Linked DNA regions of Desulfomonile tiedjei DSM 6799. The protein of the gene in region 1 interacts with the protein of each later gene in a pairwise test. Links are inferred from orthologs where the notes say so. Each region holds a gene or a part of one and is shown on either strand. Other genes may lie near its edges.

Evidence for each region.
Region 2: the proteins of lpdA (region 1) and DESTI_RS13030 interact in binary tests that used the Escherichia coli proteins (3 or more experiments, as listed by UniProt). The link is inferred for Desulfomonile tiedjei DSM 6799 from one-to-one orthologs.

What each region holds. Positions count from the first base shown.
Region 1 is NC_018025.1:1,583,904-1,595,923, forward strand. The notes cover bases 4,154-7,097. They hold lpdA (dihydrolipoyl dehydrogenase), read right to left. Parts: upstream 6,375-7,097; coding sequence 4,932-6,374; downstream 4,154-4,931. Other genes in these bases: DESTI_RS06690 (YraN family protein), read left to right, coding at 4,180-4,638; DESTI_RS06700 (dihydrolipoamide acetyltransferase family protein), read right to left, coding at 6,449-7,097. Outside these bases: DESTI_RS06685 (acyl-CoA dehydratase activase), read left to right, coding at 1-3,956; more of DESTI_RS06700, read right to left, coding at 7,098-7,771; DESTI_RS06705 (alpha-ketoacid dehydrogenase subunit beta), read right to left, coding at 7,798-8,775; pdhA (pyruvate dehydrogenase (acetyl-transferring) E1 component subunit alpha), read right to left, coding at 8,780-9,841; lipoyl(octanoyl) transferase LipB, read right to left, coding at 9,777-10,517; DESTI_RS29755 (DUF3309 family protein), read right to left, coding at 10,921-11,073; DESTI_RS29760 (DUF1328 domain-containing protein), read right to left, coding at 11,289-11,456; DESTI_RS06725 (DUF3795 domain-containing protein), read left to right, coding at 12,014-12,020. UniProt on the Escherichia coli protein: Lipoamide dehydrogenase is a component of the glycine cleavage system as well as of the alpha-ketoacid dehydrogenase complexes.
Region 2 is NC_018025.1:3,106,401-3,118,163, reverse strand. Bases 8,833-11,763 are described here. They hold DESTI_RS13030 (ATP-dependent helicase), read right to left. Parts: upstream 11,297-11,763; coding sequence 9,368-11,296; downstream 8,833-9,367. Other genes in these bases: DESTI_RS13025 (DUF2225 domain-containing protein), read left to right, coding at 11,456-11,763; DESTI_RS13035 (cyclic nucleotide-binding domain-containing protein), read right to left, coding at 8,833-9,135. In the rest of the region: DESTI_RS13065 (hypothetical protein), read right to left, coding at 129-593; DESTI_RS13060 (LOG family protein), read left to right, coding at 960-1,616; DESTI_RS13055 (hypothetical protein), read right to left, coding at 1,722-2,180; tRNA uridine-5-carboxymethylaminomethyl(34) synthesis enzyme MnmG, read left to right, coding at 2,552-4,438; DESTI_RS28870 (LUD domain-containing protein), read right to left, coding at 4,475-4,978; DESTI_RS28865 (HD domain-containing phosphohydrolase), read right to left, coding at 5,013-6,257; more of DESTI_RS13035, read right to left, coding at 6,475-8,832. UniProt on the Escherichia coli protein: A helicase with DNA-dependent ATPase activity. Unwinds DNA duplexes with 3'-5' polarity. Translocates on single-stranded DNA with 3'-5' polarity. Initiates unwinding more efficiently from a nicked substrate than double-stranded DNA.

The DNA.
Region 1 (12,020 bases):
TGTACCATTTGGACGAGAGCGGAAGAATCCAGGGAATCCAGACCGGCAATAAATGCGCCTCAGGGACCGGAGAATTTTTTCTTCAACAAATAGGCAGGATGAATTTATCGCTGGATGATGTAGCGGGACTGGGAATTTCAGATCATCCGCACAAAGTCTCGGGCAGGTGTTCCGTTTTCTGCAAAAGTGACTGCACGCATGCATTGAATAAAGGTGTTCCAAAGAACCAGGTGGTGGCGGGTCTTGCCAAGATGATGGCAGGCAAGGTGGTGGAACTCCTCAAGAAGCTGCCCAAGAAACACGTGGTTCTCGTGGGCGGCTCCTCAAAGAACGAGACAATGATTCACTATCTCAGAAAGGAGGTAGAGGATCTCCATATTCCCGAGGAAGCGCCGTACTTCGAAGCTCTCGGAGCTGCACTGTGGGCTCTGAAAAACCCCACCAAAAGGTACACCGGTCCGGATGACGTTTTTCAGAAAAAAGGCTCAGCGTTCGGCTACCTGAAACCTCTTTCAGAATTCAAACATTTGGTCCATTTCAAAGACCGCCCGAGAGGAAAAGCCGAACCGGGCGATCGCACGATCATGGGATTGGACGTGGGTTCCACCACGACAAAAGGCGTGATCATGCGATGCAGCGATAAAGCTATTCTTGCGGCCGATTACCTGCGAACCGACGGCGATCCGGTTGGGGCTTCGAGAAAAGTGTACCGCAGTCTCGCAAACCAGATCGATGTGCCGCTGGAGATCGTCGGGCTCGGTGTGACCGGTTCCGGGAGACAGATAGCCGGGCTTCACGCGATGACGGACGGTGTAATCAACGAGATTATAGCCCACGCTGCTGCCGCGGTTCATTTCGATCCGGAAGTGGACACCATTTTCGAGATTGGCGGTCAAGACGCCAAGTATACGTATATCACCAACGGCGTGCCAAGCGATTACGCGATGAATGAGGCATGCAGCGCTGGAACAGGGTCTTTCCTCGAAGAATCCGCCAAAGAGAGCCTCGGTCTCAAGGTCACGGACATCGGCCCGGTTGCCTATTCAGGCATGAACCCGCCAAATTTCAACGATCAATGCGCTGCCTTCATCGGCTCGGATATCAAGAGCGCGGCTCAGGAAGGCATTCCTGTAAATGATATCGTCGCGGGGCTGGTTTACTCGATTTGCATGAACTATTCCAACAGAGTCAAAGGCAACCGCCCGGTCGGAAAAAAGGTCTTCATGCAGGGCGGTGTTTGCTACAACGAAGCTATTCCGGCTGCAATGGCCGCACTGACCGGAAAAGAAATCGTGGTTCCGCCCGAACCGGGTCTCATGGGAGCATTCGGAGTGGCACTTGAAGTGGAGCGCCGCATCGAAGTAGGGCTCATGGAAGCGAAGAGCTTCGATCTCGAGCGACTGGCACGACGTGAAGTGGTCCACAAGAAGTCCTTCGTGTGCGGCGGAGGGAAGGAGAAGTGCGACCGGCGGTGTGAAATTGCCCGTATCGAAATCGAGGAGAAGGTCTATCCTTTCGGCGGAGCGTGCAACCGTTACGTCAACTTGATTCGGCACGTGGAGTTCGATAAACGGTCTCTGGATATGGTGGATTTCCGTCAGAGGCTTGTATTCGAGAGTCTCTCCACAGAACAGGACAACCGCCCGACTGTTGGATTCAACCGATCCTTTCTCATGAACACCTATTTTCCTTTTTTCAATGCCTACTTCTCAGAACTGGGGTATCGGGTGGTGCTTCCGGATGAACCCGATCCCAAGGGAGTGGACCAGCAGAACGCTGCATTCTGCTATCCGGTGGAGATTGCCCACGGATTCATGTACAACTTGTTGAGCAAAAACCCTGACATTCTCTTTTTGCCGCACATCAGAGGGATTCCTACTGACGAGGAGAATAATAATACCTGTACGTGCGTTTTCGTCCAGGGCGAGGCCTTTTATCTCAAGAGCACGTTCGAAGGGACTCTTGCCCGGAAAGTGCTCACTCCTTACCTTGATCTGAGCGGCGGTTTCGATGCCGTATTCCAGGAATTCGTGAAACTTGCAGCAGAAGTTGGTGCTTCGCAAGCAACCGCGAAGAAAGCTTTTCAGGCTGGTGTAAAAGCCCAAACGGAATTCCGTGAAAGACTGCGGTCGAAGGGCACGGAAATCCTGAAGGAATTGGCTCAGAATCCCGATCAGATGGGAATAGTCCTGTTCGGAAGACCGTACAACACCTTTGCAGGGGAGGCAAACAAAGGAATACCCGGAAAATTTGCCTCACGCGGGTATAGGATTATTCCTTTTGATATGCTCCCGTACGAGGACCAGACTATTGACGATGAAGAGACCATGTACTGGTCCATGGGGCGTATGCTTCTCAAGGCAGCCCGATTCGTCAAGCATCATCCTCAGCTATTCGGAACGTTTATCAGCAACTTCTCGTGCGGGCCGGATTCTTTTGTTGTGGGGTATTTCCGGGAAGAAATGGGGAGAAAACCTTCTCTTACCCTGGAACTGGACAGCCATACAGCGGATGCAGGGCTGGAAACCCGCATAGAAGCTTTCCTTGATATTGTGCAGTACTACCGGGAACTGGAGAGCAAGAAGCAAATAGCTGCCTCATACAGAGAGTTTAGGGCGGCCGAGTGCACTGTCGTAAACGGCAAGCCTGTGATAGCAACCCCGGACGGTAAGCATTACCCGTTGAATCATCCGAATGTGCGCATAGTAATACCCGCAATGGGACGGTTTGCTCACGAAATCCTCGTAAATGCATTCCGTAGCGTAGGGATTACGGCACATGGATTACCTCCCGCGGATGAGGAAGTGTTGAAGATCGGGCGAGGGAATTCGACCTGTAAAGAGTGCCTGCCGCTCCAGACTACCGTAGGCTCCATGCTGAAGTACCTGTGGCACGACCGTCCCAAAGACGAGATTACCGCCTATTTCATGCCGGGCGCAGGAGGGCCGTGCAGGTTCGGCCAGTACAACGTGTTTTCGCGCCGTCTTATCGAACGTTATCAGATTCCCAATGCAGCGGTTCTCACGCTGAATGCTTCGAATGGATATATGGGACTCGGCGACAGATTCACCCTTCCTGCCTGGCGAGCCATAATTATCGGGGACACCATGTATGAGATCTGGTCCACGATTATGGCTGCCGCACAGGATCGCGAGTCCGCCCTGGAGATCTTTTACCGGGAATGGCGAGCAATCGTGAATGTAATCGATAAATCCTGGGGTAAGATCAAAAAGCAGATCAAATCGTCCGCTGCGGTTCTCAGTCGCATCCCCCTCAAAATGCCGTATGAAGAAATACCGAAAATATCGCTCATTGGTGAGATATACGTGCGAAACGATCCTATTTCGCTGCAAAATCTTGTGGAGAAGATGGCGGATCGCGGTTTTATCGTTCGCACATCTCAGACCAGCGAATGGATCAAATATGTTGACTGGCTGATCAAGAATAAGATTGAAGGGAAACCTGACATCCCGTTCTGGATCAGATACGTGGTAAAATCCTATTTCGATCGCAAAATCCGCGGGCTTCTGGCTCCTTCGGGACTTTTCTTCCATGAAGTGCTCGATGTGGAGGACCTCATCCGTGCGGGCGAGAAATTCGTTTCTCCCATGCTCACCGGTGAAGCTATCCTTACGGTTGGAGCGGCTTTGCATGAAATCCTGCATCCGTCTTGCGGCATTATCTCCATAGGTCCGTTTGGATGCATGCCCTCGCGAGTTGCGGAATCCATACTCAACGAAAAATTTACTACCGGCGAAAAGCGGGAACTCCTGCAAAAGACCAATGGGCATGGGCCAAGTCCCCTTGCAGTGCTGGAAAGAGATCAAAAATTGCCGTTTCTTGCAATCGAGACTGACGGCAATGCTTTTCCGCAGATCATAGAGGCTCGGCTCGAGGCCTTTTCGCTACAGGCAAGACGTCTGCACGAACGAATGCTTCGGGAGAAGCGAAACTGATACGGCTTCAAAGAGATCAGTCCGGGAAACCTTTCTACAAATGGATTATGCCTTTAGCTTAGGTCATGTGGTGGACTGATGAAGACAAACCGGTTGGTTGGCACAGATCAGAAAATCCGGATAGCGATCAAAGTCCCCCTTTTATAAAGGGGGATTTAGGGGGATTTTCAGTATGTTAGATCAAAATCCCCCCTGTCCCCCCTTTACAAAAGGGGGGGAAAAGATGTCCGGCATTGACTGCTTTGAAAGCGCAGCGGGTATGACAAAGATCCCGAAACAAGGCATCCTTGGAAAGCTCCTTTCGCGGGAGGACAAGGGATCTCCGACCCGCAGGAAAGGTACGAAAGCTGAAGTACTCGCTGCCAAACACTTACAGGACATCGGGTATCGGATTCTGGAAACGAATTTCGAATGCAGCCTTGGTGAAATCGATATCATAGCTCGTCAGGGAAGCGATCTTGTGTTCATCGAGGTCCGCTCCCGATCTTTAGCATCCAGCCTCAGCCCTGTCGTATCCATAAATCGCCGGAAACGAAACAAGGTTGTCCAGGTTGCTCAAGCGTACCTGGACAGGCGTTATCGTCAGCCACCACCCTGCAGGTTCGACGTTGTCCTGGTTACCGTAGGACCGCCCACCGAGATCGAAGTTATTCCGGACGCATTTGGGGCTCAATTTTTCTAAGGCATTAGCATAATGCACAGAATGATGGGGTGACCAACGGGAACGCATCATTCGAGGCCCTTACATGAACCCGATGCGGTTCGCTTTGCTCATCACATCCTGTATAGCAGTTGCCAGAATGAATGTCCGATTGAAGATTCAGAATCTTGGTGGGGAGCGGCCTCCGTGCCGGCACATCTTCAATATGATAATGATATCGATGCAATAGACCGGCAGGGAGGTCGGTTCCCACTAATATCTTGCATAGGATCGTCGGATAAACGTCAAAATCTTTGACAATCGCCCTATAGGCTTCATTTTGCCCCAAAAGCCGATTTCTTCGCTGAAAAAATGTGTATAGCCTTGTTTTCCACCTGTTCTGCGGCTTCTTCTATGGTTTCCGGCAGTGTGGGGTGAGGATGGATCGTGAGCGTCAAATCGTCCACATGGGAGGCTGACGCGACCGCGAGGCATCCTTCAGCGATCAAATCCGAAGCGTGGGGGCCGACAATATGCACTCCCAGGACGGTTTCGGATTCGGCATCGGAGACTATTTTCACGAAACCGGGGCCCTCTTCTGCCATGGTCAGCGTACGGCCCATCGCTCTGAATGGAAACACCCCTGCTTTCACAGGAATCCCCTGGGCCAGGGCATCCTGTTCGGAAAGTCCGACTGTAGCGATTTCGGGGTCACTGAAGATGACACCGGGAACTTCTACTCCGGAAAAAGCGGCCGGTTCCCCCGCAATCACTTCTGCAGCGATTTTGCCTTGGAAGGAAGCCTTGTGGGCCAGCATGGGGCCTGAAACAATATCTCCGATTGCGTAGATGCCCGGAACCGACGTCTGCATGGTCTCCGAGACTTGTACGAACCCTTTCGAGTCGAGCTTCACTTTAACCTTTTCCAATCCGATTCCGCTGGTGTTCGGACGCCTCCCTATGGCCACAAGAATCTTGTCCCCTGTAATAGATTTATCCCCGTCAGAGGCCGAATACTGCAGGACGCCCGTACCGTTTTCACGTTTCAGACCTTGAATTTTGGCTTTCAGGATAAGATCGATTTTGAGATGCTTGAGAGCACGCTCCATAGCTCGCCCGATGTCCGGATCGAGCATCGGTAAAAGACGGTCCACTGCATCCAGAATCGTAACCTTGGAGCCGAGCTTGGCGTAAAAGGTGCCCATTTCCAGACCAACCGAACCTGCTCCTATTACCACGAACCGTTCCGGAATGTTTTTGGGGTCCAGAGCATCCGTTGAATCGATTACGAGCTCTCCGTCCCGCGGCATACCCGGAAGTTCCGCGGCTGAAGAACCCGTGGCGAGGATGCAGTTACGGAATTCAAAACGCCGCACTCCGTCGGAAGTTTCAACCGAGAAGGAGTTTTCTCCCGTAAAGTGAGCAGTTCCCGTAACAACCTCTATCTTGTGCTGAGACATGAGGGAAGCCACGCCTTTACGGAGCTTTTCCACTACGTCGGATTTCCATTGAACGAGCTTCGGCAAATCGATGGAAACGTCCCTTACGATAAGCCCGATCTTGTCAGCCTGTTCGATACGATTCTTCAGGTCTGCGACGTATATGAGCGCCTTGGAGGGGATGCATCCCCAATTGAGGCACACGCCTCCCAGTAATCCCTTTTCAACCAGGGTAACTTCAAGACCCAGTTGTGCTGCCCGGATGGCTGCAACATAGCCTCCCGGACCTGCACCGATAATTGCCACCTGGGTTCCCTGGGCAAAGTCACCTACTACCATGAGATTCTCCCGATCGGTCCCGAACCCCGTTCAATTCGCTCAGGTCGGGACCGAGACTGTGGTTCTGTTACCATTCATGCCATATCGACCAGCATACGCATGGGATCGTTCAAGAGACCTATGACAAAATTGAGAAATCGTGCGGCATCCGCCCCATCCAATACCCGATGATCGAATGACAGAGTCAAAGGCATGATGGTTCGGATTGCCACCTGGCCGTCCTGCACTACTGCTTTGGGTTGCGCCCTCAGGGGACAGAGTATTGCGACCTGCGGATGCACTATTATTGGGGTAGCCCACGAACCTCCTAAAGCTCCCACATTGGTCACGGTAAAGGTTCCGCCTCGCATGTCGTCAAGCTCTATGGATCTGGCCCTGGCTTTCTTGCTCAGTTCTTGCAACTCGCCGGCAATCTGGAGCACGGATTTCCGATCCACATCCCGGATCACGGGAACCATGAGACCGGATTCTGTGTCAGTCGCGAACCCGATGTTATAGTAATCCTTGTAAATGATGTCGCCGGTCTGATCGTCAAGCGAACAATTGAGCATCGGAAACTGCTTTAATCCCGCTGCTGCAGCCTTGATTACAAAGGCAAGCACCGTGAGCTTGAATCCTCTGCTCTCGGCCAACGGCTTTTCGCGTTCGACAACTGCCATAAGTTCTGTGACATCGGCTTCATCGAAATGGGTTACGTGCGGTATTGTGGATACGGATTTCACCATGACTTCCGCAATACGTTTTCTTACACCACGGAGGGGTTCTCTCCTGATCGGTCCGTATTTGTCGAAGTCCGCACCCGCGGCTGCAGGCTCAGGCATGACTTCTTCCCGTTTCGGGACTGCTGCAGGTACGGGTTTAGGTGGTGGAGCAGCTCTTTCGCCTTCCGCTGCTCTTCGTACGTCTTCGTCAGTGATACGGCCGTGAGGCCCGGTTCCTTGTACTGTGTTGATATCAACCTTGAGTTCCCGGGCAAGCTTCCTCGTATGCGGGGTCGCCTGCACCCGTGCCGCAGGGGGTGGGGGCGTCGGCTCTCCCTCAGGCCGTTCTTTCATCAAGGGACTGGGAGGAGGAGTTTCGGCGGGAGGTGCGGGTTTCTTCTCGGCAGGTGGTGCCTCTTGCGGTTCAGGCGATTCCGCCCGTTCCTGTTTAGCAGCTTCTTCGGTTTCAATGACCAGAATCGTCTGACCGACTTCAACCGAATCTCCCGGATTAAAAGGGATTTCCGCTATGACTCCCTTCACGGGACAAGGAAGTTCCACAACGGCTTTATCGGTTTCAATCCTCACTACCGGCTGATCTGCGGACACCTGGTCTCCGACCTTGACCAGGTATTCGACTATTTCGGCTTCAGCAATGCCTTCCCCTACATCCGGCAGTTTGAATACGTATCTCATAACAATTCTCCTCCTCCTGCAACAATTTAGAACTGCACAGTTTCATGGATAGCCCGAACTACCTGTTCCGTATCGGGATAGTTGTACTCCTCCAATTTGGCCAATGGCGCGGTGATGTCGTTTCCGGTGACTCGGCGAATAGGAGCAAGGAGAGACAAGAGGCACCGTTCGCTTACCTGAGCGACGATTTCCGCACCGACACCGAAAGATCGAGGAGCTTCATGACACACAATGAGCCGCCCTGTTTTCGTAACCGACTCCACGATTGCGCCGATGTCGAAAGGCCAAATAGTGCGCAAATCGATTACTTCTGCTTCAACTCCCTCAGAAGCCACATGTTGAGCGGCCTTTTCACACACGCTTACCATTCCTCCGTACGTGACGATCGTGATGTCGTGACCTTCACGAACCAGTCGTGCCTGACCGATTGGAACTGTGTGGCGTCCCTCGGGCACTTCCTCTTTAAAGAGGCGGTACAAGCGTTTCGGTTCGAAGTAAATCACCGGGTCCGGATCCTCGATTGCGGACGTGAGGAGTCCTTTGGCATCCGACGGAGTCGCCGGGATCACCAGCTTCAGACCGGGAATATGCGTGAACAGAGCTTCCGGGGCATCCGAATGATGTTCCAGCGCTCGGACACCAGCTCCGTACGGCGCACGTATGACCAGAGGAACCCCGTAACCCCCTTGCGATCTCTTGCGCAAACGTGATGCATGGCTGTAAATGTGATCGTACGATTTGAATATGAATCCTTCGAATTGAATCTCCGCAATGGGTCTCATACCGTAAATAGCCATGCCAATTGCAGAACCGACAATTGTGCTTTCCGCGAGCGGAGTGTCAATGACTCTCATGGGGCCGAATTTTTCGAGGAGCCCAACTGTGGCTCTGAATACTCCTCCATCGACTCCCACATCTTCTCCAAGCACGACTATCCTGTCGTCCTGCTCCATCAATTCGTGCAAGGTTCTATTGATAGCCTCAACCATTGATAAGCGTGCCATGTTCCTACCCCTCATCCTTGCCGGTGCGCGCCAGCAGCAGTTCTCGTTGCTCGCGCAGGTTCCACGGCATTTCAGCATAAATATGTTCGAACATTTGTGTAGGCTCGGGCTGCGGGAGTGCCTCAAAATCCTGAACTGCTTTCTCCACCTGAGCGCTCAGCTCTGAAAGAAGTTCATTTTCCTTAGTGTCGTCCCATCCGTGATGAGCCATAAGGAACTTTCGTAGTCTATCGATGGGGTCTCGGGCACGCCAGACAGCCACTTCCTCTTCGGTACGATATCGGCTCGCATCGTCAGAGGTGGTGTGATCGTCTATACGGTACGTCACCAGTTCCACGAGGGAAGGTTTGTATTCAGCACGAGCTTCGTCCAGGAGTCGTTTTATCGTGAGGTAGACCGCAAAGACGTCGTTTCCATCTACCCGAGCACCATTTATTGCGTACGCACAGGCTTTCTCTGCAAGAGTTTTAGTTGCGGTCTGATGCGCCACTGGAACGGAAATAGCCCACGCATTGTTTTGAATGACGAAAACTACAGGCAGTTTGTATACTCCAGCGAAATTAAGGCTTTCGTGAAAGTCGCCTTGAGATGTGGAACCATCCCCGGAGCTAGACATAACCGCGATTTTGTCGCCCCGCATTTTGGCTGCAAACGCAAGCCCTACCGCGTGGCATAGATGAGAACCAACGGTAATACAAACCGGAAGCATGTGGGAATCGCCTGGAGGTGCAGCTCCCCGTTCATCACCGCCCCAGTATTGAAACAATTTCACCGGGTCCACACCTCTTGTGAACATCGCTCCATATTCACGAAATGCCGGGCAAAACCAGTCATCGGGTCTGAGGGCCATTCCCATTCCGATATTTGCCGCTTCCTGTCCCCGCACCGATGCAAGAGTCCCCAGGCGGCCCTGGCGCTGTAAACTGAGAGCTTTTGTGTTCCACAAACGTGTAAACACCATAAGACGATACATTTTGAGGCGATCGGCCTCGGAAATTCCCTCAATAGCTTTTGGATCGGCATTCCCTTCCGGATCCATTACTTGAATCAACTGCTCTTTGTCCATATGCGCCGTCTCCCATTTTTCCCAGATGCTCCGTAATGGATGCTATTCTCTCGCGAAGCACCTGAGTGTTATTTGTCGATTCTCGTTGAAATATCGAAGCAAATTTTTCGCTTATCTGATTCATCACGGTTTCGCGTGACGGAGCGAACCCGAGAGATTCTTCCAGAGTCGTTAATTGCACCCCCTCTAATCCGCAGGGCCTCACGTACGAGGCCGGCGAAAAGTCTCCTTCCAGATTAATTGCAAAACCGAAGCTTGTCACCCATCTACTTACCCGGACTCCCATGGAGACAATCTTCTTATTTCCTAACCAGAGCCCCACGTGAGCGGCTGAATCGCGACGACGACGGACGGAAAGCCCAAAATGCTGCAAAGTCTCCATTCCGACTCTTTCGAGCCGGTTCATGTAAGCAGGAATATCCCGTTCCCGAGACCCGAGTTTCATGACAGGGTAGCAAACGAGTTGACCGGTCCAATGATACGTGATCCCCCCCCCTCTCACGGACCTGACGAAAGCAATTCCCTCCTTGTCCAAGCGTTCCATGGGAACGAGCAGATCCTTGGGGTGACTGCTGGCTTTATCCTTGAGACCGACACTGATGGTTTTCGGATGAGAGAGAAACAACAGAACATCGGGAATTCCATCTGCAAGACGGAGATCTCGCAGTTCAGCCATAAACAGCTCCGTATCGCAAACCGAAATGCAGCCCAGATGTGCACGAAAAAAAGAATTAAACGTTGACATTACAATCCACACACTTTCAATTTTAGGAAGATTCTATCAGCACAACTCATTTGACAAACCTCTCGCAATATAGTTTATACCCGCCCCTGCATGAGGGAAAGGAGGGAAACAAATTGTTTTGACGGTGTTTCAACGAATCTTCATCGAATCTCGATCAGGTTGGATCACTGCTTCGGACGCACTCAGCGAGAAGATGGTTTTATGCTGCGGGATGAATGAGAACACGCGGCTCGAACCCTATGGACTGTTGACGGACATGCTGTTAAGCACAATAACTATACGTGAACGATTGCATAGGGTCTCAGCCGTGTGTGAGTGGTGCATGTCGTGCGTGTTAGATCATTCCGAATACCAATAAAAGCAGAATGATAATCAAGACCAGGCTCAAACCTCCACTAGGGTAATACCCCCAACCTCGGCTGTACGGCCAAGCAGGCAAAGCCGCTATGAGCAAAACGAGTAAAACGATCAACAACAATGTTGACATAGGAAATCTCCTCTATATTCAAATTTTTCTTTTCGTATTAATGGATGCGGGCGAGCGTAAATTCTCGGCCGTGTCGGAGGCATTCTGTCGAGTTCGCTGCTCGACCTATTCTTCGACTCTTCGGCCAATGGGAGACCAGGCCGCAGTTTTCCACTCGGACGAGACTCAGTCTCGAACACCAGGTGCAGGCAAGAATGTCTTCCAAAATCGGAGCGCTATACCGGTGGTCTTCGCCATCCTGAGACGAGCGATACCAAAAAGAGCACCAGGAAGACGACAAACAGGATTTTGGCGATTGTAGCCGCTGTTCCCGCTATTCCGCCAAAGCCCAGAGCACCGGCTACTAACGCTATGATGAGAAACACGATTGCCCAATACAGCATGAGAACACCTCCTCGTGACGGAATCGTCAAAAATTGCGAATCCGTCGGGACGGTCCGTTTCATGAAGAGCGGAAGCCGTTGGAAACCAGCGTCAATTTTTACGTAGTCATTCGCGCTATTCTGTCTCTACAGCAATTCCTGCCAGGCTACACGGCTTCTTCATTTTCGCCCGAATCAATTTCACTCTACCGGCCCGTGACAGTGCCTTCTTTTTTTCAAAAAGCACATACTTAGTACGTCAAAGACCGTTGAGAAAAAGTTCCGGAATCCCGAAATGTTGGTAAATATTGAAGTGAATTATGCCAATGTGCATTCAAAGAAGTAACATCTGGCAAATCCGGTCCCGGCATGTCTCCGAAGCGAAGTCAGGCGGTGCCGTTCGTAGCGAAGGATACCTCCAACCTGCCAGATTACAAAAAGAAAAGCGAATCGGTATCAGTTGTGCTATAGAAGTTGAGGGTACGACATTTTGCTCTCAATGCTAAATCGCATTATACCGAAAAAGTATGGTTAACCTCAGTTATCCAAGTACATATTGTGGGAGAGGAGAATAATTCATGTCCG
Region 2 (11,763 bases), 1.5 Mb from region 1 along the record:
CGGAACTGCAACGCCCTTTTGCATTTTTATGAGCGCGCGGCTTTACTCCCTGAAGTTATATCACTTTTGTCCGAACACAACAAACCTTCACACCCTATGAAACGTGCAGAAAATGACGATTAACCATGTTACCGGGGTATGGACGATTCCTCCTGCCGGGTGTTCACCAAAGTATGGTCCTGGATAAACCTGTCGAGGAACCCTTCAAGGACAGCACGTACACGACCGGGCACTTCCGTAATTACGGAAAATCCTACGGACCCGAGTTCCCAGGTCGCTGCACTCGTGGAGACAGTAGCCTCGCGAACAATTGAGACCTCTTGTCTCAACTGTAAATCGAGAGAATAAAAATGACCGGCGAGAAACTTTATCGTATTGATGCTTACGTAAAGCCAGGGGTGATCCGCCGAGGCACGCCATTCTTCATCAGTCAGGATCTTTATGTCTGTGGCAGAAAGCTTCGATTCCACAAGAGACTTAAGGTCGTTTGCGGTCAGACCGTCAGCTTCTATATCGGCTTTCAATGTTTCGACGATTACGAATACCCCCTCCAGCCCGTGAAGGGTTTCCCGAGTGTATTCCGTCAGATCCATGCATAAGCCTCTTTCCCACCGTACTTTGGTACGGAAGAGATTTCCCCGTTCCAGACGGCAAAACATGTGGCCGGTCAGTATCACTCCTCATACATCAATACCGAGATATCTGCAAGCATTCGCAGATATCGACTATCGAGGTAGAAGGAACCGGTGCTAACGGAACACTGGTGATCTGAATGGATGCGTTCGCCACCCGACACATAGGGAAATGCGCCTGAAACGGTGAACGCGGATTTATGAAAGCTCTCGTAATTCCAGCCTTTAAAGGTTGACAAGCCCCGAGGACGATTCTAGAATCGACTCGGTGATTTCTCAAGTCTTCCCTCTCTTTATTACACAAGCCCCTGCAAAAAGAAGGTATTCATGAACGATAAGCAATACGTCATCGACGATCTCAGCGCCAACGAAAGCTGGCGCATTTTCAGGATAATTTCGGAATTTGTCGACGGGATAGAGCACTTGCAGGAAATATATCCGGCGGTTTCCGTGTTCGGCTCTGCCTCCATCACCGAATCCAGCCCTGTATACGAATTGGGGAGAAAAGTCGGTCGCCTGCTGGCGGAAAGCGGCTTCTCCGTAGTAACGGGAGGAGGTCCCGGCGCTATGGAGGCTGTCAATCGAGGCGCATTCGAGGCCAAAGGTAAATCGGTCGGTCTCAATATCCAACTCCCCAGAGAACAAACAGCGAATCCCTACACGAGCATCAGCATCGATTTCCGGTACTTCTTTGTGCGGAAGGTTATGTTTGTCAAGTATGCGGTCGCATACATTATTCTTCCCGGAGGATTCGGAACTATGGATGAGATGTTCGAAGCTCTCACTTTGATTCAAACGAATCGCATAAAGCCGTTTCCGGTAATTCTATTAGGAAAGGATTACTGGAAGGATCTCATCTCATGGATCAAGAAAACCATGTTAATGAAGCATCGTATGATCTGCCCTGACGACATGGAACTGCTTCAGTGTGTTGACGATCCTGCCGCTGCAGTTGCAGCTATAAAACGTATCGTCATATTGTGAGGGATTGTAAGGAGAAATTGTGCAGAGTAGGGCAGGTGGTATGAAGAATTCGGAGGAAACCAGAGGTTCCCTCCGCACTGAATTACTATTCCCCCAAATCAGATCTCAATTGTATCCCATGGGACCGTATCCGAAGGCCGGTGCTTTCTGCATAGGACCAGGTTTGCATTTGGTCACCGGAGGCGGACCGCACGGAGGTGCCAGGGGCATACATCCCTGAGGTGCACAGAAATTCTGCTCGCACTGTTTCTTGGAAAAAGCGCTGCCAATCATTCTGAAAGGAAACGTGATAACAGAGAACAATTTTGCAATCGGGTTGAAACCTTCCTCAGGTCCGCATGAAGGCGGAGGACAGGGCTGAGGGAAACAGCCCGCCATGGGCCGCGGACCAGCCATAGCAGGACCCGCCATTGGAGGCATCATGCCCGGAGCCGCATTTCCGTAAACAGGCACTTTCAATGGTGGCGGACACACTCCCGGGCCACAATAGGATGCCTGAGCAGAAGCTATTATGAGGAACGGGAACACCAACACAAGACCAACGCATATGAGTCTGTAAACCATACCCATACTCCTTTGAAAAAAAGATAAATAAACCAATCTGTTTTCAAACTTTATAAACCTACATTATCATTTTTGAGGTAAGTGGTCAATACAAAGGAGCCTGAATCTGGGAGGATAATTCGTTTAAGTGATAAAAAACATGAGTTCGATTTCGACATCAACTTTAAGCTTTGTTGTGTTTGATACAAAAATAATTTAATGCATATGGCAACTTGTATCAATATGCTAAAGTAGTTTATTAACTATTTGACGGCTCCACGAGCAGCGCGCTCTCCACTTGCCCAGCCTCTATTTTGTCCACTTGATCCTGGCGCATGATACCGTATACTTGTACCTCAATTCTCGAATGGTTCATGGTGCGAGGACATTTCATGTGTGCTCAGGATGTAGATATCATTGTCGTGGGAGCCGGTCATGCCGGGTGCGAGGCGGCTCTGGCGTGCGCCCGGATTGGGCTTTCCGTATGGATGTACACCCTCAATGCCGATACCGTGGGGCTGATGCCCTGTAATCCATCTATTGGAGGGCTGGGAAAAGGACACCTGGTCAAGGAGATCGATGCACTCGGCGGAGAAATGGGCAGGGCGGCAGACGCCTCTTGTATTCAATATAAGATCCTCGGTACCAGTAAAGGTCCTGCGGTGCAGGGATCCCGGATGCAATGCGATCGACTCGATTACTCCCTGGCGATGAAATCGGCAGTCGAACGAGAATCGAATCTTTTGATACGGCAGGAAATGGTTGAACGATTGCTCGTCCGGGACAATCGATGCATAGGCATAATCGAAAGGTCCGGATACGAAGTAACTTCACGTGTGGTGATCCTCGCGACCGGGACATTTCTGGACGGAACCATCCACGTGGGAAACGTATCGTACGGTGCAGGACGTTCCGGCGAATTCCCGGCGAGGGAACTCGCGTTGCACCTGCAAAGCCTTGGACTGCCCCATGGACGTTTCAAGACAGGCACGCCGCCTCGAGCCAAAGGTTCCACAATAGATTTTGCGGCTATGGAGAAGGACTCGGGAGATGAACATTTCAGTCCTTTTTCTCTCCGTACAGCCCGGATCGACAGGCCCAGACGGTCTTGTTACAAGACCTATACTTCACCCAGGACCCACGAGATCGTAGCTGGAAATCTTCTGAAATCACCGTTGTATTCGGGGATTATTCAAGGAACTCCGGCTCGGTATTGTCCTTCCCTGGAGGACAAGGTCGCGCGATTTCCTCATCGCGAGAGACATCCTATTGTAGTGGAACCTGAAGGACTCCACACGTCGGAAGTGTATTTAAAGGGGTTGGGAAATTCCTTACCGCCGGAAATCCAAGTAGACCTGGTCCGGTCGGTTCCGGGATTGGAGAACGCGGAAATCGTCAGGCCCGCGTACGCCATAGAATACGATTATATTCATCCGACTGCGCTAAAATCTACGCTCGAGACCAAACTCATCCAGGGCCTGTATCTCGCCGGCCAGATCAATGGAACTTCCGGGTACGAGGAAGCTGCAGCACAGGGATTGTGGGCCGGAATCAACGCTGCTCATTCCGTGCTGGGACGAGAGCCTTTTCTTCTGGACAGGTCCGAATCGTACATGGCCGTTATGGTGGACGATTTAGTTACCCGAGGCGTAAATGAACCGTACAGAATGTTCACCTCCCGATCTGAATATCGCCTGCTTTTGCGGGAAGACAATGCTTCGGAAAGGCTTATGAAGAAGGGAGTCTCACTGGGGCTGATCCCTGAATTCATGGGCAACGAGCTGGATGAGCGAATGCGTGAGGTGGAGTCTCGCATCGAATTCCTGGACAGCGTGCGAGTGACGCCCGGTGGACAGATCAACGATCTCATTATGTCCAGGGGAGGAAAAGAACTCCGGGAAACGATCTCAGGAAACAAGCTGTTGAAACGGCCCGAAATAATGCTCGAGGATCTGATGAATCTGGGAATCCTTCCTCTTGTCATCGATGTTCGAGTAGCCAAACAGATTGAGATTCAAATAAAATATCAAGGATATATCGAGCGGCAGAACAGGGAAGCCGCGCAATTCAGGCGAATGGAAAAGGTGCTCGTCCCGGAAGACATGGACTATGAAGCCATCCCCGGACTTTCTCGCGAACTCCAGGAAAAACTGAAATCCGTGCAGCCCAGATCCCTTGGGCAGATTTCCCGTGTTCCGGGGGTGACACCAGCAGCATTGACCGCTCTTATGGTGAGGATAAAACAGAGAAGTACCGTACAGAATCGAGAGGCCGTATGAAGAATCTTCAACGTTTTGAGTGTGGAGTCCTTGGGCTCAATCCTCGTTAAACACGATAATGCTCAGTCGCTCGGGGCCGTGAACACCGATGGTAAGAGTCAATTCGATATCTGCAGTACGACTGGGACCGGTTTCCAGGGTGATGTTTGTGGGCAAGGGTGAGCTGCCTGCGCCAAAGAAGTCATCTAGTTTATGGTAAATATTACGTGACGAGACCATGGCAATATGGTGTGCCGGGAGCAATCCAGCCTGTACGGTCGAGCCGTTTTCACTAGTACAAATCAGGCTTCCGGTTTCGGCGATAGCTCCGCGAACCTCTTCAATGCATACCGATGCTTCGCGATAATTATCAGTCAAGCGATCCTGAGGAATCGATACGGCCTTTTCTTTTTCCGTGATCCTCGGACAATAGACCGGTCCGTCATTTTCAACAAGCTGTGCAATGATATTGTTTAATTCTTCGTAGCTGTTCACAACCACGGGGTCGGCGGCCGTATTGGCTGCGGTTTCCGTGAAGATTTTTACCAGGTATTCGGTCACGATGTGCCTCGCCTTGGGTCGGTTTTCATTGCAACTATATTGAGGCCATAGTCTCCGAGAAATCGGATCCTGTCAACGGTCCCGCTATTGCGTCGCGAATAATGTGGAACTCCTGCTGTACATCGGAAAAAGCGTCCACCAATCCGGGATCGAAATGATTTGCCCGGCCCTCCTGAATGATCAGGCTGGCTTCTTCGTGGCTGAAAGGTCTCTTGTACCGTCTCTCCGAGGTTAGGGCATCATATACATCGACGAGCGACACGATTCTGGCTGAAAGAGGTATTTCCTCTCCCTTCAATCCATACGGATAGCCGGTACCATCCCATTTTTCGTGATGGTAATAGGCGACCTCCATGCCTAACGACAGGAAGCTTTTTTCGCCTAGTGTCGTGACTGCTTCTTCCAGAGCTTTGCCTCCGAGAAGAGTGTGGCGTTTCATTATCTCTCGTTCCGTCACCGTGAACAGCTCATGCGACAACAGGATAGAATCCGGCATGGCCACTTTCCCGATGTCGTGGAGCACAGCGGAGCGTATCAGGTCGGTAGTATAGTGATCGGTAACGATATCGCGGTATTGATGCATGTCGGAAAGCCGATTACAGAGAATTCTGCAGTATTTCTGAATGCGAATCAGATGCGAGCCGGTTTCGGCATCTCTGGATTCGGCCAATTTGGCCAAAGAAAAGACCGCCATATCCTGGGTCGTCTGGACTTGCTCCAGGAGCTTGAGGATTTCCTCTTGCCGGAGAATTTCTTCAGTAACGTCCAATCCCACACCGAGAATGCCCTGAACTTCACCGTCCGTGTCGATCATCGGGGACAGTGCCAGTGAGATGATAAGGGTGCGGCCGTCTTTGGTGAGTTGCTGCATGTTTCCGTGTACTGCTCCGCTCTTGGTACGGATCACAGTGCGAAGCTGTTCCACGGTTTCTGTGCTAAGAGCATCGGGAGGGTACAAACGAGTGATCTTGCTCCCTATCATCTCATCTGATGAATATCCGAAGATGTTCTGCGCGCCCGTATTCCAGAAGAGCACGTTTTGATCCAAATCCGTGAGCACTATTGATACGAGTGTCGAGCTATCGAGAATTCCCTGGAGAAAATCTTTTGTGCGGATCGCTTCCAGAAATTTTCGCCCGAATTCCGTCGCCGGTTGCGGGCCGACCTCGTGCTTGCCCGGTATAAGCGTAGATGCTATCTGATTCTCGAGTTCGTTTATCTTTCGCCGTAAAGCGCGAATCTCCTGTACAAGCTCTTCCTTGGAATTGTGCCGATCCATGCACTTCTCCGCGTGAATTTCTTGAAAGGGAATGTTTGGTCCGGATACGTTTGTTCAACGTACATTGATGGAATTTTGTACGAAAGACAAGTTTAAAAAGAAGACCAAAATTCCAAAGGAATGGTAGAGCAGAGGAGGAATGCAAGAAAAACTATCGGATTTCGGCACGGTTGAACGCAAGCTGGTGGAAATTAGCGATTCCGGAAATCCAAAAGGCTCAATAAGCAACCTGCCGGAGCTTCATAGTAAAGAATCTGCACAGATTTATTCCGATTTGCGGATAAACTTTCATGATTTCCTGGAATTGATGATGTCGCAACACATATGCTTCGGTAACGACATCCGCCACGCACGTTGCGTTCGGAGGCATGCGGGTGAACAGGCTTAATTCTCCAAGGAATGCTCCTTCGCCAACTGTGGCTTTCGCCTTCTGTTCGTCTGTGCCGTATTTCTCGTAGATAGTTATCTGTCCGGAAACAATAAGATAGATGGAGGAGTTCTCTTCTCCTTGCTTGATAAGGACTTCTCCCGGTGAGAACGTCTCAACGGAAATCACCGAGGAGATCGCATGCAGTTCGCGAACACCCATCCCTTCAAAAATAGTGAAAGTCCTGAGTTTATTGATTTTGTCGATTATGTCGGGCATGGTTATGTCCTCGTGGAGAATGCGCTTCAAAGCGTAATCAGCAATATCGCGAACATGGGGTTGGTCGTCGCTGAGCCTGGATTCAACAACCGGCAAGAAGGAGTATTCGGGCATCTGCTCGGCAATCACGAAGAGCGCCAGCATACGGGTAATTGGATCGTCCGATTCCACCAGAAAAGTAACAACTCTTTCAGGAGTTTCTTTGCGCACAAGCGGAAAGAGCTTTCTGCCTTCCTCGATTTTTTCATTTAAGGGAATGTCTTCAATAAGCGGAATGAGATACGGACTCAATTCCTTTTGTATGGAGTTCTCTACCAGTTCGACCGCAATAGAAGCGGACTCGGACTTAAGTGCCTGGTACATGAGTCTCATGTCGGTATGATAGACCCATAACGCATAGAAAATCAGACTCAGGTGTTCCTCATTTGCCGCTAGAAGGTGATCCTTGAGCATTTTCACGCTCATACCTTCTATTCGGTCGAGATCTCTGACTGCTATGAGATGCCAGTACGCTTGAGCAAGTTCTTTACCGAGAAACGGCACTATTTCAAATTCCGTCAATCCCGAAAGCCGTATGACTTCGAGAATAGCCTGCTTTGTGCGAGGCGGCGCTTCCAACAGGGAAACTTCAAGGAATGGGAGAATGAGTTCGCCGTACCCCATGAGCGCTTCAATCGCGGCTTGCCTCACGTCGTCATCAGTGTCTTCCAGAAGCTGAATGAGCTTCCGCACTGCACGCATATCTTTTGATTGAGCAAACGAAGCCGCTGCTTCCGCTCTCGTGAGAGAGTTCTCGTCATCAAGGAGTTTTAGAGCGATCTCGGGGTCCATAACCGGAGCAGCTCGTTCCGGCATTTCAACGGACTCTTCTACCCGATTGGCAACAGTAGCGGACCCCAGTTCTGCCGTCGCTCCCGCTCCCTCGAACGGCCGTACTGCTTCTATCTGTTCGAAATCAACCTGCTTTTCTGCAATAACCTGTTTCAGTATTCTCGTGTAATGCTTTCGGAAATTCAGTGTCTCCACAAGCCAGTAAAGAGCGAGAACAAAAGCGATATACGACAGACTTTTGGGAGCAAGATAGGGCTTGAGAAATATCATGGTGAGGGAGCCTGAAAGCATACCTACTTTCAACACACTGCCTCGGATAAACGTTCTGCTCCAGGCCTGAAGGTCAGACGGGATAATGCTGTACAAAATCTTGTTCACAGGCCCGGCTATAGCTCTCTGAATGAGTATTGTGGAAAACTGGCCGTATGCAGCAACAAAGATATTGAAGAACAGAGGCAAGGATCCGAAGAGCACCGCGAAATTCAATGGCTGAACAATAGATGAGTTGGCCAGCCCGATTGAGGAGTACATTCTCCCCATGAAAAAGAGCAGGACAAAGGTAACTAATGTTGTTGTCCCACGGAATATGCTCAAAAATGAGATCAATGATTGTTCCGAATGAAACGTGCTGTTGGCCACCACACTGAATTGAAAGAAGAAAATGGGAAGCAAAATGTTGGGTATTAATCCGGTAACGACCAGATAGCGCACAATTGGGTATTCTTTGATCAATCGGGGAACTTCGGTCAGCCCGATAGTTTTTGCTACTCCGCGAACAGTCTGGATTTTCGGTTTGACATGGGAAAGAAATCCGCTCCCGGTGCGCCACATGTACACCGCAATTGCGAGCGAGATTCCCGCAAACACGAGGAGAACCGGATCTTCGCCCCTCAACAAGACGGTCAGAGGTCGGGTGAGAAAACTCCCCACAGTGGTCCCGAGCACCTGTCCTGCGGTAATGAGGGGAAATATTCTCTTGCCTTGGCGGGCATCGAAGAGATCTCCTGCAATATTCCACAGGTAAACGAGCAGAACTGAATCCAGCAAGTAGAGCAACTGGTAAAGTATCGGGTATGAGATGCTCAGATCGGCTTTGACGGTAAAGAAGAGAAGTGTGACGAGAACACCGTACAACCCCAGGAACGCTGATAGGAGTATATAATCGCTAAATTTCCGTCCCAGTCGATCTATGACCCCCATGACGAAGAACGTCAGGATAGCGTTTATCACCAGCATATAGGGGATGTAATTGGGGCCGTACCTCTTCAGAAATGCAGTATCGACATAGTTTCTGAAGATTGCCGTTACGAGAAAAATTGCGAAGCATATCCATGCAATCCAGATGAACTTGGAGGCTTCGTGAAGATATACTTTGAGGTGTTTTTCCAGAAACTGCTTCATACGGATTCACTGGATCGCGTGGATTTCAGTTCCCCTGATCCCCAAAATACATGGGGGACCGAATAAGGCTGTTTTCTTTCTCCTGTGCAGCAGATGCGGCTCTCTGAAGGGATTTGCTCGGAGCCTGAGCAAAACAGGCCAGATTATAGAGAAAGAGTAGGGAAGCATCAAGGATAATCAATGTTTCTGCTGGCTATAAAACAAGCCTTATTCGTAAAACCGCTCGAGAGGGTCAAACGGAATAGGTGCGAAAATAATCCTGCGGAATCTCCTCGACAAATCTGGAGAGCTTCACCGGGACCTGTCCCCGGGTTCGATCCAGTGCAGTATGCGGAGCCACAATAACGAGATTGTGTTTGGCCCTTGTGGTTGCCACATACATAAGTCGGCGTTCTTCCTCCAGATCATCGGGAGATACGAGAGCCATCGGGGAGGGGATGCGGCCTTCCGCCGCCCAGATGAGGATCACCGTGTGCCATTCCAGACCTTTTGCCGAGTGTATGGTGGAGAGCACCAGGCTGTCCTGTCTCTCCCTTTCGGAGCTTCTCTCCTCATCCGGAGGCTCGAGAGCCATGTCATTGAGAAATCTATTCAGGCTCTTGTAACTCGAAGTCAAATCCGCCAGGTACTCCAGATCGCGCATTCTTTTGGGATAGTTGTCGTACTTTTCCTTGAGCACGGGGAAGTAATAGGCATTTATGAGTTCCACTTTCTGCGATATGGGATTTGTCTCATTTTTGAGTTGGAAAACAAGTTCAAGCAACCGGTCCAGATCTTTGCCATATTTCGGGGGCTTGGATACGATCTGGGCAGTGGAACGGGGTATGCCGTCCTGGCAGATAGTGCCGGCCAGTTGAAGGGCGGTCTTGTCGCCGACGCCCGGCAGAAGCTTGAGAATACGAATCCAGCTCAAACGGTCTGCAGGATTGTGGATCACTTTGAGATGCGCAAGCACATCCTTTATGTGCTGACTTTCCAGGAACTTGAATCCGCCGTATTTCACGAAAGCGATATTATTGCGCGTCAGTTCGCTTTCCAAATCGAAGGAATGGAACCCTGCTCGAAAAAGCACGGCTATTTCGTTCAGTTCCACGCCATGCTCGTTTAATTCCCGCACGCACTGGACGACAAATTTACTCTGTTGGCGTTCCGTAGATGAACGGGCGCTTATGGGGAGAGGTCCTCCGGTTTTCTGAGTGAAAAGCCGCTTTGAGTAACCTGCAGCAGCCCGCTGAATGATGCTGTTGGTCACACTCAAGATGGGCGCGGTGCTGCGGTAATTCTCCTCCAGTCGGATAATGCGCGTTCCGGGAAACAGATTCGGAAATTCTACGATATTCGTAAAATCAGCGCCCCGGAACGAGTAAATGCTTTGCGAATCGTCTCCCACAACCATGACGTTATCGTGAGTAAAGGCGAGTAGTTGCACAATGCGAGCCTGAAGCCGGTTCGTGTCTTGGTATTCGTCTACGAGCACATATCTCCATTTTTCAGATATTTCCGTCCTGATCCTCGGATGTTCCTCCAAAAGCTTAATCGTGTTCACGAGTAAATCATCATAATCCATAAGATTATTATTCTTTTTATGTTCCTCATACTTGACTTTGATAATGTCGATCTCCGGGGCAAATTCGCCGAAATGAGGACAACGCTTTTCTATTGCTTCATTCACACTGCATGCACATCCGACTGCTCTGCTTATTATTTCCGCAATGGTTCTGGTCTTCGGGAATCCTTTTGGATCGGTCAAAGGAGGAACAAGGTTCTTCTTCACATGGTCGATGGCTTCCACGGAATCGCCCTGATCCATAATGGAAAAGGATGAATCGAATCCGAGAAGGGCCGCATACCTTCTGAGCAACATGTTGCCCGTGGAATGAAATGTACCTCCGGCAATGGCGGTCAGCCTGAGACCCAGGAGCTGCGATGCTCGCGAGAGCATCTCTTCGGCTGCCTTTCGCGTGAAGGTCAGCAGCAAGATGGATTCGGGTTCTATCCCTTGTTCCACAAGCCAGGCAACGCGGTACACGATGGTCCTGGTCTTTCCCGAACCGGCCCCGGCAATGATGAGCAGAGGTCCTTCTGGAGCCGTTACAGCCTCAAGCTGCGCGGAGTTCAAATCCTGTTCGTATGCGATGTTTGAATAACCGGTTTTTTTCATATTTCACTCAGATAATTTAATCATTCTGGTGAGTTTGTCTCCAGAAAGAAAGTTCGTGTTCAAGAAACGCTTGGCTAAAAGCCATCACCTATGATATGGTATCGCTGTCGCGGGTTTTCGGGGAGGTGCAATTCAGTTATGGATCTCAAGGAGGATTGCGTGAACAATTCAGTGCTCGTAGTGAGTTGCCCTCTGTGCATGAATCACTTTTCTCATTGTCGAACCGTCGAGGGCATGAACACGTCTCCTTTCGGATATGGTTTGGATTTTCGCGTTGTTCCTAAAGACTGCAATCGATCCTCGGACGTAGCAACCTGTCCCCACTGCCATTATACGAGCTTAGTACAAGATTTCCATCAACGAGTCCCCGGACACGTGAAGGAACTGGTCAAGTCCCAAGATTATCTGGAACTTTTTGAACACGAATCCGAGGAAGAGCAATGCGCGCGTAGTTGGCTGGCTCTTAC